Regions from separate parts of the Salinicola sp. LHM genome, predicted to be linked through region 2. Evidence: predicted binding sites of a transcription regulator. Region 2 holds the regulator's gene; the other holds the start of a gene.

The links. The regulator LexA, encoded in region 2, represses DNA repair genes until DNA is damaged. The targets are predictions, from matches to a motif close to TACTGTNTANNTANACAGTA.
Region 1: R5R73_RS11705 (PA0069 family radical SAM protein) is a predicted target of LexA. The motif match lies at 1,528-1,547, and genes of this name have one in related genera.

The regions. Positions count from the first base shown of each region.
Region 1 is NZ_CP140261.1:2,551,731-2,555,250, forward strand. It holds gene R5R73_RS11695 (phosphatase PAP2 family protein) at 1-626, opposite strand, end outside; gene R5R73_RS11700 (diacylglycerol kinase) at 611-913, opposite strand; gene R5R73_RS11705 (PA0069 family radical SAM protein) at 1,577-2,653, shown strand; gene R5R73_RS11710 (universal stress protein) at 2,807-3,271, shown strand; gene R5R73_RS11715 (HAD-IC family P-type ATPase) at 3,406-3,520, opposite strand, start outside.
Region 2 is NZ_CP140261.1:1,935,017-1,938,536, reverse strand. It holds gene nagZ (beta-N-acetylhexosaminidase) at 1-299, opposite strand, end outside; gene R5R73_RS08975 (TetR/AcrR family transcriptional regulator) at 387-1,055, opposite strand; gene lexA (transcriptional repressor LexA) at 1,293-1,946, shown strand; gene dinB (DNA polymerase IV) at 1,966-3,039, shown strand; gene purU (formyltetrahydrofolate deformylase) at 3,057-3,520, opposite strand, start outside.

The sequences.
Region 1 (3,520 bases), 620 kb from region 2:
GTGAAAAGATCATGGGATAAAAAATGGGCGCCTCTGAGTTGCTGATCAACGCCAAAGGCCAAACCCATACCTAGCCCCAGAGCAAGGCCAAGATACCTCCAGCGCGGCGCTCTGACGGCGAGGCAAAAATACAGGGCCACCCAGGCATAGCCCGCGCTGGCGTGCCCCGCGGGGAAACACGCCGTATCGGGCATGCCGGCAGGCCGAGTTTCGAAGAGACCAACGAAAGGCAGATCGCCCCCGTAGCGTGCAAGATCCCAGGGGCAGTCCATGCTAATGGCGTTCTTGATAAGACTCACCGTCACGGTTGATGCCGTGACGGCCGCTATCAGATAAAGCAGAGGGCGGCGCCAGTGACTCAGGCCTTCCTTCAGGAAAGAAGCCACGGTAAATCCGATCAGCAATACACCCATCAACTCGCTCAAGAGGCGACCGTCATCATGAAAAACGGACTTGGCGATGACGTTGTCCTTGAGCAACCACTGCCCGCCTTCCAGGCGATAAAGATAATCGGCGACGTGAAAATCGACGCCAACGAGTTTGAATATCATCAAAACAGGGATAAAAAACAGCCACCCATAAAACAGTCTCAAAAGATGGCGTTCGAAATTTACAGGAGAATGCATAGCCAGACTCCTACCATCAAAACCAGACTCACGAGGACGGATGCCGACCCCATGTCTTTGGCATTGCCGCTGAGAGGGTGATATTCAAATCCGATCCGATCCACTACGGCTTCAAGCGCTGAATTTATCAGTTCGACAATAATGACCATTATCGCCGTGCCGAAGAGCATCGCTCTTTCCAACCCTGAGACATCCGCCATCAAAACCACAGGGAGGCAGAGCAAACACAAAACCACCTCCTGCCGGAATGCCGCCTCCTGTTGCCAGGCATGCTTGAGGCCTGCCAAGGAGTACTTCGCTGCGTATAGAATCCTCATCACTCCTTTGTGCGCAGGAATGACAGCGTGGTCGCTCGTTGTCTTCACTCAGGCTTGGCCTCTCTAAAGTCGGATTGCCAGCTATCCATGGCTTGGGCTGGCTCTAGAGGGCGGATAATGGTGGAGACGTCTTAAGGTAAAATTACCAGCTTCAGTAAAATACCTTCCCCATTTAAGGTCCGGTTAAGACCGTCGTGCTCCTTGAGCAAAAAATAACAGAGCCAATCTTTAATCATGAAGGCAAGTTATCTCCATGAGTTGATCGACAGGCACGGTTTAGTTCACATGAAATGTATAACGTTTTTTAAAACCGTCATGAAAATGCTTGGCAGGAAAAATTTTTATCTAAGGAAGCGCTGAATAAATTGGCGAGCGGCGTAAAACACGAGGCGTACGGAGCACAGGAACCGGAGCCTATGGGGTATAGGTGAGGATTCCGCGCACCGCACAACGAAGTGATTTGCCCGCGCAGACATTTATGCAGTGTTTTCCTAACTTCGGGTCGGTCGCAGACGTATCGGCGCCGAGAGGGACCAGGATGGCACAGCATCCCAACTTGCCAAATTGGCACGATTCGCGCAAAATACTGTATAAATAGACAGCCAACAGTGGCCAGCCACAGGAGTCGCTGCCATGTCGTTTCCCTCTCGCCCTTCCCGGCCCATCAAGGGTCGCGGCGCGACCTACAATCCAGACAACCGGTTTCAACCGACTCACAGCGTCGCGGAAGACGACGGTTGGTGGCAGGAGGAAGTGCCTGGCCGGATCGCCACTCAGGTCCAGTTCGAAGCCCCACGCTCGGCGCTCTCCTGGAATCAGTCGCCGGATCTCGGCTTCGATCGCTCGCTCAATCCCTATCGTGGCTGCGAGCACGGCTGCATCTATTGCTATGCCCGCCCTAGCCACGCCTACTGGGACCTGTCTCCCGGCATCGATTTCGAAACGCGGCTGATCGCCAAGACTGGCATGGTGGATCGCCTGCGCGAGGAGCTATGCAAACCCGGTTACGTCTGCCGGCCGATCAATCTCTCCGGCAACACTGACTGCTACCAGCCGATCGAGACTCAATATGGCACCACCCGCTCGCTGCTGGAACTGCTGCTGGCGTGCCGCCATCCGGTCACGCTGGTGACCAAGAGCGCTCTGATTCTGCGTGATCGGGAACTGCTCGCCGAGATGGCGCGCGAGCGGCTGGTCCGGGTGTTCGTCAGCCTGACGTCGCTCGACAACGAACTGAAACGCACCCTGGAGCCGCGCACTGCCTCTCCCGCGGCACGGCTCAAGGTCATTCGGGAGCTGCATGAAGCCGGGGTACCGGTGGGTGTGCTGGTGGCGCCGGTAATCCCCGCCATCAACGACAGCGAGATCGAGACGCTGCTGACTCGTGCCGCCGACGCCGGCGCCCGCACCGCCAGCTGGACGCTGTTGCGATTGCCCCGCGAGGTGGCGCCGCTGTTCGAAGCCTGGCTCGAGGAGCACTACCCGGAGCGCGCGGGCAAGGTGATGAGCCTGATCCGCCAATCCCGCGGGGGCCAAAGCAACGACAGCCGCTTCGGCCACCGCATGCACGGCGACGGCTTGTTCGTGGACATGATCGGCCAGCGTTTTCGCCGGGCGGCCTCTCGCCTGGGGCTGGAACGGCGCGCCAATCTGGGCCTGGACACCACGCGATTCCGAGCGCCTCATGCCCAGCAGGATCTGTTCGGTTGATGTCTCCTGTCTGGCCGACATGCCCAGGAGGCATGCCGTCCACGGGCTATTCGATGCTTTCTTGATACAGGTCAAGCTGGACAGTGGTCGAGCGGATAACTTGGCTCGAGCAAGCCAAGTTCGTAATCCATCGCCCTCTGCGAGGTACGCGCCATGTTCAGCTCACTGCTGGTCCCGATCGATGGATCGGAAGACTCCCACGCCGCGCTCAAGATCGCCTGCCAACTGGCGGCTCCGGTTCAAGGCAAGATCCATGTATTGAACGTGCGCGATCCCTATCCGGATCTCTATCAGGGAGAAATGTTGACCGTCGCGGCCGCGATCAAGGCAGTTTCGGTGGAGCTCGCCGAAAAGGAGGGAGAAGCGATCATCGCGGAGGCGCTGAAAGAGATTACCTCCATGCCAGGCTACGAAAACGAGTTCGATACCCTGGTCAAGCAGGGCTCGCCAGCCGAGGTGATTATCGAGGAAGCCAAGCGACTCGAGGTGGATGCCATCATCATGGGTAGCCGAGGGCTCAGTGACATCAAAGGGTTGCTGGTCGGCAGCGTGTCGCACAAGGTCACTCATGTCGCCCATTGCATGGTCATCAGCATCCATCAGCGCCGTGCCGGGTAAAAAATCCATCTCCCCTTCCTGCTCTGCGACGTCGGGCGGCGACAACGCCAACAGCCCGACGTTTTGCAGGCCGACACGAAATCCGCGTCCGCGGTATCCGGCGTTTGCCAGAAACAGCCGAAGGTCGGTTTCCATCAGCGTATTGCCTCTTGCTCGTCGGATGGTGGGGTATCGTCACGACGACCCGCCTTGAATTTGCGCCGCAGTTGTCTTTCGGTCTCCACCGCCAGCAGCAGCAAAACGGCCACG
Region 2 (3,520 bases):
GTCAGCGCCGCTTCGGGAGACTCGACGAATTGCCGCCCCAGCGTGGCCATGGACGGAATTTGTGTCACTCCTTCCTTCAATCGCTGCACCCGACCACCTTCCTGATCGATGGCGACCAGGATATCGGGACGACATTCGCGGATCTGGCCGATCAGCCGTTGGGTAGTGGCAACGTCCGGTGTATTTCGAGCAAACAACAGTACGCCGCCAACCTCTGCACGAGAGATCAACTGCCGCTCTTCATCACGTAGCCGAGTGCCTTCGACATCCAGCATGACCGGACCGAGAGGTTGAGTCATAGCAAACACCTGAGACCATTGAGCGCCCGATTCTAGACGACACGGGGGATGCATGACAGAGGCAGCCCGCTACCGGGGCCCATTGGTCTACTCGGCGGCCGAGCCGAGCTTCTCCAACGACTCGGGTAGCGGCGCCTGCATGCCGGCGACCACCACGGGACGGAGATGCCGAATCAGCTCCCGTATCGACATGTGCTCCTGGTATTCGCTGTCGGCGATATCCCGCAAGGCATCCAGGCCGGACAAGGTAAAGACCACGGTGCCCAGCATGAAATGCAGACGCCAGAATCGCTCGGCGTCGGGAAGATCCGGCGTTGCCAGACGCAGGCACCCCACGAAGCGGCGAAACGTGTCGCCATAGTGTTCCTGGATATAGCGCCGCAGATGGCCCTGGGCCTGCGCATAAGCCAGGCCCAGCAGCTTCATGAATACCTTGAGGCTGTTGCGCTCGGCGGGGACTTCCAGAACCGTGGTGGCGAGCTGTTCCAGCAGGACTTCCAGCGGCACCTGCTTGCCCTGATAGCGGGCTTCCAGGTCATCGAGCGCCGCATTCAAACGTTCCGAGAACGGATCGAGATAACGGGCAAACACCGCCTGAATGAGCGACTTCTTGGATCCGAAATGGTAATTCACCGCAGCCAGATTGACCTTGGCCCGCGTGGTGATGTTGCGCAGCGAGGTTTCAGCGAAACCCTTCTCGGCAAAAAGGACCTCCGCCGTATCGAGAATACGCGTGACGGTATCGGGTTGGGCCATGTCATACCTCGCGCCAGAAAACGGCAACCAGAGAACAGCGACTTAGAACGATTATGATTCTAATCATTCCGCAACGGGCGGCACAATCCAGCATTTGATCGGGCCAGGGCCACGCGGCTGCCAACGCGAGACGCGAAGGACTTCCCACGCCGGCAATGACTGGATACAATTCCAGGCTGTATACATGAACACGCCTGATCGACGACCATAACGATGGCACAGGCCCGGGAGAAACCAATGGCGAGACCGCTCACCGCACGGCAGCAAAACGTCTATGACTTCATCGTCAAGACAATGAGCGAATTCGGCTACCCCCCGACGCGGGCCGAAATCGCTCGGGCCCTGGGCTTTCGCTCTCCCAACGCTGCCGAGGAACACCTGCGGGCGCTGGATCGAAAAGGCGTCATCCGCATGATCCCCGGGACTTCCCGCGGTATCCGGCTACCGGCCAATGGCAACGAAATCGAGCCCGCGGAGTCCCAGTCCCAGTCTCCCGGCTTGCCGATCATCGGCAGCGTCGCCGCCGGTAGCCCGATTCTCGCCACCGAGCATATCGATCGTTACTGCCCATTGCCGGCCGACTACTTTTCACCCAGTGCCGACTACCTTCTTCGCGTGCGCGGCCTCTCGATGAAGGATGCCGGCATCTTCGACGGCGACCTGCTCGCCGTGCACCGCACCCAGCAGATACGCAACGGCCAGATCGTCGTCGCCCGGATAGACGACGAAGTCACCGTCAAGCGCTTCCAGCGCGAGGGCAGTCGCGTCACGTTGAGCGCCGAGAATGCCGACTTCGCGCCGATCGTGGTCGATCTCGAACACCAGCATCTGGAGATCGAGGGGCTGGGGGTCGGCGTCATCCGCGGCGGCAACGGCTCCGGCCTGCATTGAGGCGCCCGCCTCCAGTTCCATGCGCAAGATTCTGCATGCCGACTGCGACTGCTTCTATGCTGCCGTGGAAATGCGTGACAATCCTGCCCTGAAAGATATTCCCCTGGCGATCGGCGGTAGCGCCGATCGACGCGGCGTCGTCGCTACCTGCAACTACCCGGCCAGAAAGTACGGCATACACTCCGCGATGCCCACGGCGCGAGCGGTGCGTCTCTGCCCGCAATTGAAAGTGCTGTCGCCGGACTTCAACAAGTATCGCGAAGTCTCGCGACAGATTCAGGCCATCTTTCACGAGTTGACGCCGCTGGTCGAGCCGCTTTCGCTCGACGAGGCCTATCTCGACGTCACGGCGGTCACCCAGTTCCAAGGCAGCGCTACCTGGATGGCCCGCTGGCTCAAGCAAGAGGCGCTCGCGCGAACGGGAATCGTCGTCTCGGTCGGCGCCGCACCCAACAAGTTTCTGGCCAAGATCGCCAGCGACTGGGACAAGCCCGACGGCCTGTTCGTGATCCCGCCGGAGGAAACGGAGTCTTTCATCACCGACCTCCCCGTCAAGAAGCTTCACGGTGTCGGTCCGGCGACGGCCGCCAAACTCGATGCCATGGGAATCGCCAGTTGCCACGACCTGCGAACCCAGCCACTGGACCGGCTACTGGATCAGTTCGGCAAGTTCGGCCGGAGACTGTACGAGCTGGCTCACGGTATCGACGAGCGGCCGGTCAACGTCTCCCGCGAACGCAAATCAGTCAGCGTCGAAACCACCTACGACCACGATCTTCCCGGTCTCGCCGATTGCCACCTGGCGCTGGAGCCTCTGATCGAGAAGCTCCACGACCGCCTGGCACGGCACGGCGACCCGGCCATTGCCAAGCAGTTCGTCAAGGTACGTTTCAATGACTTTGCCAGCACGACGCAGGAGACAGGCGCTCGCGGTATCGTCCACGCACGGTTCCATGAACTGCTGAAGAGCGCCTGGCGTCGGGGAGAGCGGCCGGTTCGGTTGCTGGGCGTGGGGGTACGCCTGATGCCGGAACCGGACCAGCGCCAGCTCGGGCTGTTCGACGACACCGATCCAAGCTCGGTGTCGCCATGAGCCTCAAGCAATAGGCATCACGAGAACACCACGGTCTTGTTGCCATGGATGAGTACTCGATCCTGCAGGTGCCAGCGCAATCCCCGCGAGAGCACCGATTTTTCCACGTCACGACCCAGACGCACCAGGTCCTGCGGCGTATGGCAGTGCGATACGCGCTGGATGTCCTGTTCGATGATCGGCCCTGCATCGAGCTCTTCGGTGACATAGTGGCAGGTCGCGCCGATCAGCTTGACGCCACGTTCGAACGCCTGATGGTAGGGTTTGGCGCCGGCGAAAGACGGCAGAAAGCTGTGATGGATATTGATCACGCGGCCGGCATAGCGCTGGCAGATATCCGGCGGCAGGATCTGCATGTAGCGGGCAAGGACCACACTGTCGGCTTCGGCCTCCTCGATCAGGCGTTCGGTACGGGCGAAGGCGGGAGCCTTGTCCCGAGGGTCGACCGGCACATGATGGAACGGGATGCCGTGCCACGCCA